DNA from 2 places in the Enterococcus gilvus ATCC BAA-350 genome. Region 1 is predicted to be linked to the other one. Evidence: predicted binding sites of a transcription regulator. Region 1 holds the regulator's gene; the other holds the start of a gene.
What was found. The regulator NrdR, encoded in region 1, represses ribonucleotide reductase genes. The targets are predictions, from matches to a motif close to ACACNATATATNGTGT.
Positions count from the first base shown of each region.

Region 1 (5,889 bases):
TAACTCTTGCGGTGAAAAAGTCCCCGTTGTCTCTTTATTTTCAGTAACAGCTTCCGGTGAAGCAGTAGGAATAATCGGCCGCTTCTCTTTATTGATCAATTGTCGCAAATAAGTAAAATTAACGCCTGTCTTCTCACCCGCCGCAGCTTTGGCAACATATTCTGCAAGGTCCAGTTCCCCCAAACCATAAAGAGTCTGGAAGGTCTGTAATTTTTCACGTTCATCAACAGATAAAATAAGATTGAATCGTTTCAATTGTTGGCTAAACAATGACCAATCAAAGTCTCTGGAATCTGAAAAATCATCCTGTGTTTTTTCCAGCAGCTCACTCTGGCTGTCAAAGATTTTCTCATCAAAACGGTAAACATCGCGAAAACGCTTCGTGACATTTTTAGCAGTGGTTGTGTCAAAATCCTTTGGCTTGAAACGCTCCACCAACCGTTCATACCGTCGCGTACCAATTTTTTCTAATAATAAATAACCCATTAATGGATCTTGGAAAAATTTAACTGGGTACATCGGGGTCCTTAAATGATACAGCAGACTCAATCCTATCTCATCATCCGTTTGCTGGTACGTGTCTAACAGACCTATTCCTTCAAGCTGTTCTCGTGCCTTGATCAAATTCATCAGTCCAGTATCGACAGCAGCCAGCAAGTCTGTATGCATCAAACTAGGACTTTTTCCTTCGATGGTAATGTCACTTGCTAAGGTTAAATAGAGACTTAATGCGGCGCTGCCAATGATCGGCTGATACAAATAAAGCAACGCCTCTTGCTTACTTTGATCAAGCTGTGGCTCTCCAAAGACCGTGTAAAAGGTGCTGGGTTTTAGTTCTTCTGCCACTAAAAAGCCTCCTACTCTTCATCCGTTGATTTCGCTTTATCAACGATCTCCTGTAATTCCTTCAAGAACACAGACATATCTTTAAATTGTCGATATACACTTGCAAAACGTATATACGCAATTTCATCCACTTCCATCAAATCTTCCATGACAAATTCGCCAACCTGACTCGTTGGAACTTCATTTTCTCCCATGCTGCGGACCCGATTTTCCACGTGATCAACGATTTGTTCCATTTGTTCCATCGCGACTGGGCGTTTTTCCGCCGAACGGATCAATCCGCGTAAAATTTTATCACGGCTGAACTCTTCACGATCCCCGTTTCGCTTAACAACTAATAAAGGAGCTGCTTCGATCCGCTCAAAGGTTGTAAACCGAAACCCACAGCTTTCGCACTCTCTTCTACGGCGAATCGCTCGTCCGTCATCAGTTTGTCGACTATCGATCACTCGAGAATTATTATGATTACATCTTGGACAACGCATTGCTTCACCCACACTTTCTTACGTTTAGTTAAATTCACTGATTTTGTGAAATATATTTTGTTATATAGAACAATTTTTTAAAAACAACGATTCGCTGTGACATTAAATTTATTTGTTTATATAACATGAGTTTACCATAACCAGCGTGCTAAAAAAAGCGTCGTACTGCTACGACGCCGAATTCTTTAAGAAACAAATTTATTTTTTTTTAGCCAATCAAGGACTTGCCGCTGCGTTGTTTCTTTCGAGGAACAATTATCAATGACCACATCTGCTCGTTTTCTCTTTTCTTCTAAAGAAAGCTGACTGTTGATTCGTTCCAAGGCTTCTTTTTCTGAAAAATCATTTCTCATCATCAACCGTTGCAATTGTATTTCTGGAGTGACATACACTACCGCGACCTGATCCATCATCGCTTCATACTTTCCTTCATATAATAAAGGAATGTCCACGATCACAAGGGGGCTTACGCGCTTAGCCTCTTCTGTTTGTTTCGTAATTTCCTTCCGAATAAAGGAATCTAATGTTCGATTCAACAGGTTTCTCTGCTCTTCATCTTGAAAAACAATCGTTCCTAATCTTTTTCGATCTAGCGCGCCATTTTCTTTGATGATTTCCGAGCCGAAAACTTTTTTTAGAGCATGAAGTCCTTCCGTATCCGGTTCAACCACTTCTCTAGCAACAATATCCCCGTCGACAACAGGGAATCCTTGCTCTTTAAAAAGAGTTACCACCGTCGATTTTCCACTAGCGATTCCTCCAGTAATGCCTAAAACAAAGCTCATCTTTACACCTTCTTCAATTTTTGACAATGTGGGCAGAGATGCGTTCCTCTCTGAGCAACTTTGATCTTTATAATTGGTGTGCCGCAACGAGAGCAAGGCATCCCCGTTTGTCCATAGACATGCAGCTCTTGTTGGAAATGACCTGCTTCTCCCAGCGCATTCAAATACGTCCGAATAGTGGTGCCGCCTGCTTCTTTGGCTTTTCCAATCACTTCAATGCTGGCTTCTCGTAAACGACGAACAGATTGCGCACTTAATGTATTAGCAGGCTGCTCTGGATGAATCTTTGCCAGCCATAACACTTCATCCACGTAAATATTCCCTAAACCTGCCACCACTTTTTGATTTAATAATAATGGCTTGATCATGGTTGAGGATTTTTTTAACTGCTGTTTAAAAAGCGCTAGATCGAAGTCTTCATCTGTCGGCTCCGGTCCCAATTGGGCCAAACCTTTGTACTCCTTGGCTGTCCCTTTTTTTAGCAGCGCCATTCGGCCAAATTTTCGAACGTCATGATAGACCAGTTCTGACCCATCTGAAAAAATAAAGCGTACATGGCTGTGCTTATCTAATGGCGTCGGCTGTTTAAAGTATTCATATTTGCCTTCCATTCTTAAATGGGAAACCATTTCATAATGAGTAAACTGAAAAATTAAATACTTCCCCCGACGTTCGACAGTTTCAATGGACTCCCCGATCAACTGCTGCTGGAAAATTTCTACTTCTGGGAATTCAACGATTCTTGGCCAATAAACATCGACCTTTGCGATCGTCTTTCCTTTGACTAAAGAAACTAGCCCCTTCCTTACTGTTTCAACTTCTGGCAATTCTGGCATATCTATCATCCTAACTCTATTCTTTTATTCGATTTTATGAACTTGCTTGAGCCAGGTACGCCCTTCACATCTCTGGATATATTAACAGTGAAGCGGTACGTATCTTTATCTCGCAAAAAAGGCGCAAGTTCGTATTAACGGTACCATTTTTCTAAAAAAGCGAAAAATAATTTGTTTTCTCTAGAAAGAACAGGCAATCATTCTTATTCTAACATGCCCGCAGCAATTTAAATGAAGTAAAAAAGCTGGAATTTCTTCCAGCTTTTCACTATTTTGCTTCATACCATGTTTTGCCCCAATTGCTGTCCGTCAAAAGCGGCACATCTAATTGGACAGTATTTTCCATCACTTCTTTTACGAGTGCGTCTAACTGTTCTAATTCACTCTCAGGGACTTCAAATACCAATTCATCGTGCACTTGCAACAGCATCGTTGCTTGCAATTTTTCTTCTTTCAAACGTTTTGCCATTTCGATCATTGCCAACTTCAAAATATCTGCAGCACTTCCTTGGATCGGTGTGTTGATCGCCGTTCGCTCAGCGAAGGACCTAAGATTGAAGTTGCGGGCATTAATGTCTGGTAAATACCGTCGGCGATTGTATAAGGTAGCCGCATAGCCTTTATCTTTTGCTTCTCGAACACTTTCTTCCATGTACCGTTTTACATCTGGATAATTTTCGAAATACGTATCGATATATTCTTGAGCTGCTTTTCTGGTGATTCCTAAATTTTGTGACAAGCCGTAATCAGAGATCCCATAAACGATACCGAAGTTCACTGCTTTTGCATTGCGGCGCATATTCGGTGTTACCTCATCTTCAGAAACATTGAAGACACGCATCGCGGTACTCGTGTGAATATCCATTCCGTCACGGAAGGCTTGCTTCAAATGTTCATCTCCAGAAATATGTGCCAAAACGCGTAACTCGATCTGAGAGTAGTCAGAAGAATAAATCAACCAGTTTTCATCTCGCGGCACAAACGCTTGACGAATTTTTCTTCCTTCTTCTAAACGGATCGGGATATTTTGTAAGTTCGGATCAACTGAACTCAATCGTCCCGTTTGCGTTAATGTCTGAATATAACGAGTATGGATCTTGTTGTCGCTTTGAATCACTTTCAAAAGACCCTCTACATAAGTTGATTGAATCTTAGCAATCTGACGATAGTTTAAAATATGCTCCACAATTGGCGCTTGCTCCCGTAATTGTTCCAACACATCGACTGCTGTGGAATAACCGGTCTTTGTTTTTTTGATTACTGGCAGATTCATTTTTTCGAACAAAATAACGCCCAGCTGTTTCGGTGAATTAATATTGAATTCTTCTCCCGCATCTTGATAAATCTTTTTTTCGATCTCTTGCAAACGTTTGGAGAACTCCCCACGCATCGATTGCAACCGTTGTGCGTCAACAGTGATCCCTGTAATTTCCATTTCAGCCAAAATACGTGAAAGCGGCAGTTCCATTTGATAAAACAGATCATCCTGTTTCTTTTCTTCCAATTCTTTTTCCAATTTATCATTTAAGAAATGGATCGCTTTGATTTTCCGTGCCAAATGTCCAAAGAAGACTTCACGATCTTCAGGGAGACCTTTTTTAGCGCCTTTTCCGTATATCTGTTCGTCTGTTTGGATCTCAGTATAGCCATAATATTGAGCGACTCCTGCGATGTCATTGCTATTATCGTTGGTATCTAAAAGATACGCCGCTAGTAAAACATCAAAATTGATTCCTTCTGTTTTAGTAATGTAACGATTTAATGCAACATACGTGCGTTTTGCGTCATAAACTTTTTTACCATTTGCAGTTTCCAGCCATTTTTTAAACACATCGCTCTCAAAAAGCGCCAACTCGTCGGTCACATATATTTTTTCTTTGGTTCCCCAAGCAACACCTACAATATCCGATAGATGATAATTCTCTTCTAACATTTCTACATACAAAGCTGAATCAGCTGTGAACATCTCTTCTGTAAATTCATCAACCACTTCAAACTTTATGTCCTCTAATTCAACTTCTTCTTCTTCAACATTTAATTTGCTCAAAAAGCCTTTAAAATCCATTTCCTTGAAGAATGGGATCAACTTGTCTAAATCTTTCCCGTTGTACGCTAAATCATCAATCGAAACATCCACAGGTGCATCTAGTTTGATGGTCGCTAATTCTTTAGAAAGAAACGCCTGATCCTTGTCATTGATCAAATTTTCTTTCATTTTACTTTTCTTCAATTCGTCAATATTTTCATAAACGCCTTCAACACTACCGAACTGCTTCAACAACTTGATCGCTGTCTTTTCTCCAACCTTCGTTACACCAGGGTAATTATCGGAAGTATCTCCCGCTAAGCCCTTCATATCGATAATTTGATGAGGCGTTAATCCATCATATTTTTCAGCTACATGCTCAGGCGTGTAGGATTCGATTTCACTTACCCCTTTAACAGTGATATCTACTTTGATCTTATCCGTCGTTAACTGAGTCAAATCGCGGTCACCAGATAGGACAACTACGTCAAATCCCTCTTCGGCTGCGCGATGCGCGAGTGTGCCAATAATATCGTCCGCTTCATAATTATCGAGCTCGTAGTGCTTTACTCCTAAGCCTACTAATAATTCACGTAAATAGGGCATCTGTTCTCGGAATTCTCCCGGTGTTTTTGATCGCCCACCCTTGTAGTCAGAGTACATAGCTGTACGGAACGTCGTGTTTCCCGCATCAAAAGCTACTAGTACATGTGTCGGTTTTTCTCGATCCATTACATTTTCAAACATGTTGTTAAACGCGTAGATCGCATTCGTGTGCAACCCATTCTTATTTTTAAAACGCTCCAAAGAATTGTGTAAAGCAAAGAAGGCACGAAACGCAACACTATTGCCGTCTACTAATAATAATTTCTTTTCACTCATATACTCGACCCCTAATTTCTATTAATGTA
Region 1 is NZ_ASWH01000001.1:1,682,234-1,688,122, forward strand. It holds gene I592_RS08270 (DnaD domain protein) at 1-846, opposite strand, end outside; gene nrdR (transcriptional regulator NrdR) at 858-1,331, opposite strand; gene coaE (dephospho-CoA kinase) at 1,517-2,116, opposite strand; gene mutM (DNA-formamidopyrimidine glycosylase) at 2,119-2,952, opposite strand; gene polA (DNA polymerase I) at 3,221-5,860, opposite strand.

Region 2 (5,889 bases), 670 kb from region 1:
CGTGTAGCGTAATGTATTTCCGATTCTAGGCATATGGTACAACGGAAGCTCCATAATAAATGGCGCTGGATCTCCAGAAAAGAGTTTCGTTTTCTTCAATGCGATCCCTGATAAAACGATCGCTCCCATTCCTACAAAGTAAGCCGACGGTGCGACCCAACTGCTGTTAGGGAAAAATGCGCCAGCGATCAAAGCAATGATCGGCAGCTTCGCTGAACAAGGCATGAAGGTCGTCAACATCGCTGTCATTCGCCGATCCTTTTCATTCTCGATCGTCCGACTCGCCATTACTCCGGGCACTCCGCAGCCTGTAGCGATCAGCATTGGGATAAACGATTTCCCGGACAAACCGAACTTGCGGAAAATCCGGTCCATCACAAAGGCGATCCGAGACATGTATCCGCAATCCTCTAAAAGCGCTAAGCACAGGAAAAGGACCATGAGCTGCGGAAGGAAGCCTAATACGGCCCCGACCCCTGCGAGGATACCATTTAAGATCAATTGTTGCATCCATTCTGCGACATTCCACGATTGGAGCATCCCACTGACAGCGTTTGGTACGATATCGCCAAACAAATTGTCGTTCACCCAATCGGTGCCCATTGCTCCGATGGTTTGGATGGCAATATAGTAGATCAGCCACATCACTAAAGCAAAAATCGGCAACGCCAAGAAACGGTTCGTTACAATGTGGTCGATTTTATCCGAGATCGATAGCTTAAATTGATCTTCGTCTACCACACATAGGGTTTTTAGATGGGTAATAAAATTGTACCGCTCATTAATAACTAAGCTTTCCGCATCTTCCCCGAAAATCTTCTCAGTGATTTTGATGATTTCCATGACTTCTTTTTGCTGGATCGAACTAAGATCCAGATCCTCTTTGGCACGTTCATCTCGTTCAAATAGTTTCACGCTGTACCAACGGCTATACTTGACGGGAGCAGTACTTCCTAAGACCTCTTCAATCTCATTCAGTGCTGCCTCTAATCGATTGTCATAATGAGGGAAGGTGATTTCTTCTGTCCCTTTTTTGATGAGATGAAGAGCTTCATTGATTGCTTTGTCCAAGCCCCAATTCTTTAGCGCGCTGACGCCGACGACGGGAACACCTAGCGCATACGCCAATTTCTCTAAGTTTATTTGTTTTCCGCTTTTTTTGATGACATCCATCATATTCACGGCGACGACAACTGGAATCCCTGTCTCGATCAATTGAGTGGTCAAATACAGGTTCCGCTCCAAGTTCGTTCCATCGATGATATTAACGATGGCATCGGGCGTTCCAGACAATAAATAGTCCCGAGCAACGACTTCTTCAGGAGAATACGGAGAAAGAGAATAGATTCCCGGAAGATCATCGATGATCACTTCCGAATCCTTTTTGTAGATGCCTTCTTTTCGCTCTACAGTGACCCCCGGCCAGTTGCCGACAAATTGATTCGTTCCTGTCAGCACATTAAACGTACTGGTTTTCCCGCTATTGGGATTTCCTGCTAAAGCAACATGCAGTTTTGCCATCTATTCCGCCTCCTTCGACACGACCACCATCTCTGATTCGCTTTTTCGTAAACTCAGCTCATACCCTCGTACGCGCAATTCGATCGGGTCGCCTAATGGAGCCAACTTCACTACTTTGACTTGGGTTCCCTTAGTCAACCCCATATCCATCAACCGCCGCTTCACAGCACCAGTCCCATGAACATTTACCACGACCCCTTGTTCTCCGACACGCAGTTGATCTAAAGGCACCCACGCCTCCTGATCTTCCGTTAGGTCTTTCACAAGTATTTTTTTTAATAAAGACTGGGATAGTGCCAGCCGTGTATTGTGTAATAAAACAATGCCATTCTCACCAGAGTGATTGACGACGGCAACTTTTGAGCCGACGATCATTCCTAAATCTTGCAGTCGATGCTTTAAATCATTTTCTAGAGTCATTTCATCAATTTGTACGACTTGGTTTAATGAAACATCTGCCAAAGTTGTCATATACTCCTCCACCTAACCCTAATTAATAATGAGAATCTTTCTCACTAAGAATAGCTTCATTTGATAACAAAGTCAATAAATGGTCGAAGATTTTCTTTCAATTCTGAGCAACTTGTTTGACATTCACTGATTTATTTGTTTTCACAACTTGTTTTTCGTTATTAAAAAAACTTTTTTATCGTAAAAAAACACGAAATCCCTCATTTGATTATCCTGTAAAGGGATTTTCCTTTGAAATAGCCCGTTTTCAATGTTTTTGCAAAAAACACAAAGAGTAGTATACCAATTAATTTACACCACAATATATGGTGTTTAACGATTGACTTTTTCCCTACATCTTTTATACTAGTAATTGTAGAAATCAAGGGAGGTCGTCTTATGGTAAAAGTATATTCAAAAAACAATTGCATGCAATGTAAAATGGCGAAACGTTATTTAACTGAAAATCATATTTCATTCGAAGAGGTCAACATCGACAACGAGCCAGAAGCTCTAGGTTTTCTAAAAGATCAAGGTTTCCAGAGTGTCCCAGTTATTTTCGGCGGACAACAAGCCATCATCGGTTTCCGTCCAGATCAATTGAAAGCATTAGCGTAGTTCGAAACTTTGCGATCCGTGATTGCAAAGTTTTCTTTATTTAATCAGTTAGGTTTTTCGCAGAAACGGACGATCAAACGGGCATTAATATAGATAGAAAATAAAATAGACAAAAAATGAACAGACACTATATATAGGAAAGATGTGACGAAATGAGTTTAAAAGACCTAGGTGAAGTATCCTACTTTAAATTGAACAATGAAATCAATCGTCCAGTCAATGGACAGATCCCCCTTAACAAGGACAAAGATGCTTTAGCCGCTTTTTTTAAAGAGAATGTAGAACCAAATACCCACACGTTTTCTTCAGTACAAGAAAAAATCGACTATTTAATAGAAGAAGAATTTTTAGAAGCTGAATTTATTGCGAAATATACCCCTGCTTTTATTGAAAAACTCTTCCGCTATTTAGATGAGCAGCACTTTACCTTCAAATCATTTATGGCAGCGTACAAGTTCTATTCACAATATGCCTTAAAAAGTAACGATGGCACAGAATATTTGGAAAGCTATGAAGATCGCGTAGCCTTTAATGCGTTGTATTTTGCGGATGGCGACGAAGCATTGGCTTTGTCTTTAGCAGATGAAATGATCCATCAGCGTTACCAACCAGCTACCCCTTCTTTTTTGAATGCTGGACGCAAACGTCGCGGTGAATTGGTGTCATGTTTCTTGATCCAAGTAACCGATGACATGAACAGCATAGGTCGTTCGATCAACTCTGCCCTGCAATTATCACGAATCGGTGGCGGCGTTGGGATCAATCTTTCTAATTTGCGTGAAGCCGGCGCGCCGATCAAAGGATACGATGGCGCAGCAAGCGGTGTTGTCCCAGTCATGAAATTGTTTGAAGATAGTTTTTCTTATTCAAACCAATTGGGCCAACGTCAAGGAGCTGGCGTCGTGTACTTAGACGTCTTCCATCCAGATATCGAAATGTTCTTATCTGCTAAGAAAGAAAATGCCGATGAAAAAATTCGTGTGAAGACTCTTTCACTTGGTGTGACTGTCCCAGACAAATTTTACGAATTGGCTCGTAAAAATGAAGACATGTATTTGTTCAGCCCTTACGGTGTTGAACGTGAATATGGTGTGCCTTATTCGTATGTCGATATCACGAAGGAATACGACAATTTAGTCGCAAATCCGAATATCCGCAAGAAAAAAATCCGTGCCCGTGATCTAGAGAATGAAATCTCTAAATTGCAGCAAGAATCTGGTTATCCGTATATCATCAACATCGACACAGCAAACCGTGCCAATCCAGTAGACGGAAAAATCGTTATGAGTAACTTGTGTTCAGAGATTCTACAAGTACAAACACCTTCTACGATCAATGGTCGTCAAGAATATGATGTTTTAGGTACCGATATTTCTTGTAACCTTGGCTCAACGAATATCGTCAACTTGATGGAAAGTCCAGATTTTGGTCAATCCGTTCGGACAATGGTGCGTGCGTTGACTTTCGTTACCGACGAATCAGATATCGAAGTTGTTCCCTCCATTCAAAATGGTAACAGCTTGAACCATACGATCGGTTTAGGTGCGATGGGCTTACACAGCTTCTTTGCAAAACACCTGATGGAATATGGTTCAGAAGAATCGATCGACTTTACCAATATTTATTTCACGTTGCTAAACTATTGGACATTAATGGAAAGCAAAGACTTGGCAAAAGAGCGGAACACCACGTTCCATAACTTTGAAAAATCTGCTTATGCCGATGGTTCATATTTTGATAAATACACGACCGGCGAATTTTCACCGAAAACAGACAAGGTCAAAGAAATCTTCAAGGATATCTTTGTTCCGACTGCGGAAGATTGGCAAGCGCTAAAAGAAGCGGTTCAAAAAGACGGTTTGTATCATCAAAATCGTTTGGCAGTCGCTCCAAATGGGTCGATCTCTTATATCAACGACACCAGTGCCAGTTTGCACCCAATCACTCGTTTGATCGAAGAACGTCAAGAAAAGAAAATCGGCAAAATTTATTATCCAGCGCCTTATTTGAATAATGATACCTTGCCTTACTACACTTCTGCCTATGATATGGATATGCGTAAAGTGATCGACGTGTACGCGACCGCGCAACAACATATCGATCAAGGTATGAGCTTGACCTTGTTCATGCGTTCTGAGATTCCTGAAGGCTTGTACGAATGGAAAACAGAAAGCAAACAAACGACACGTGACTTGAACATCTTACGTAATTACGCCTTCTATAAAGGCTGCAAATCCATTTATTACGTTCGGACATTTACCGATGATGCGGAAGAGATCGGTTCAAACCAATGTGAAAGCTGCGTGATTTAGAAAACACTTGCCTCTTGTGTTCATCACAAGAGGTACACTTATGTGATGAACGAAGGAGGAATATTCATGGCAGAAACGTATTATGAAGCCATTAACTGGAATGAGATCGAAGACGTCATCGATAAATCGACGTGGGAAAAATTAACGGAACAATTTTGGTTGGATACACGGATTCCGTTGTCGAATGACTTAGACGACTGGCGCAAATTATCTGAACTAGAAAAACAAACGGTGGGTTATGTTTTTGGCGGCTTGACCCTGCTAGACACCGTCCAATCAGAGAGCGGCATGGATCAATTGAGAGAAGATGTGCGGACACCTCATGAGGAAGCGGTATTGAACAATATCCAATTCATGGAATCCGTCCATGCAAAAAGCTATTCTTCGATTTTCAGTACGTTAAACACGAAAACGGAAATCAACGAAATCTTTGAATGGACCAATACGAACCAATATTTGCAAAAGAAAGCCGAACGAATCAATGAGATCTATAAAAACGGCACACCGCTGGAAAAGAAAATCGCCAGCGTCTTTTTAGAAACCTTCTTATTTTATTCTGGCTTCTATACACCACTTTATTATTTAGGAAACAATAAACTAGCCAACGTGGCTGAAATCATCAAGCTGATCATCCGTGACGAATCCGTTCACGGTACGTACATTGGTTATAAGTTCCAGCGTGGTTTCAACGAACAGCCAGAAGCAGAACAAGAACGGTTGAAGGAATGGATGTATGATTTATTGTATGAATTGTACGAAAACGAAGAACGGTACACGGAAGAATTGTACGATGAAATCGGCTGGACGGAAGAAGTGAAGACCTTCTTGCGCTACAATGCCAACAAAGCCTTGATGAATCTCGGCATGGACCCGCTCTTCCCAGATACCGCAGACGATGTGAATCCGATCGTAATGAACGGTATCTCTACAGGCACAAGCAACCACGATTTCTTCTCACAAGTCGGTAATGGCTACTTGCTTGGTCAAG
Region 2 is NZ_ASWH01000001.1:2,356,836-2,362,724, forward strand. It holds gene feoB (ferrous iron transport protein B) at 1-1,521, opposite strand, end outside; gene I592_RS11680 (FeoA family protein) at 1,522-1,992, opposite strand; gene nrdH (glutaredoxin-like protein NrdH) at 2,371-2,589, shown strand; gene nrdE (class 1b ribonucleoside-diphosphate reductase subunit alpha) at 2,742-4,901, shown strand; gene nrdF (class 1b ribonucleoside-diphosphate reductase subunit beta) at 4,968-5,889, shown strand, end outside.
Region 2: a site for NrdR is predicted at 2,289-2,304, ahead of nrdH (glutaredoxin-like protein NrdH). Genes of this name have one in related genera too.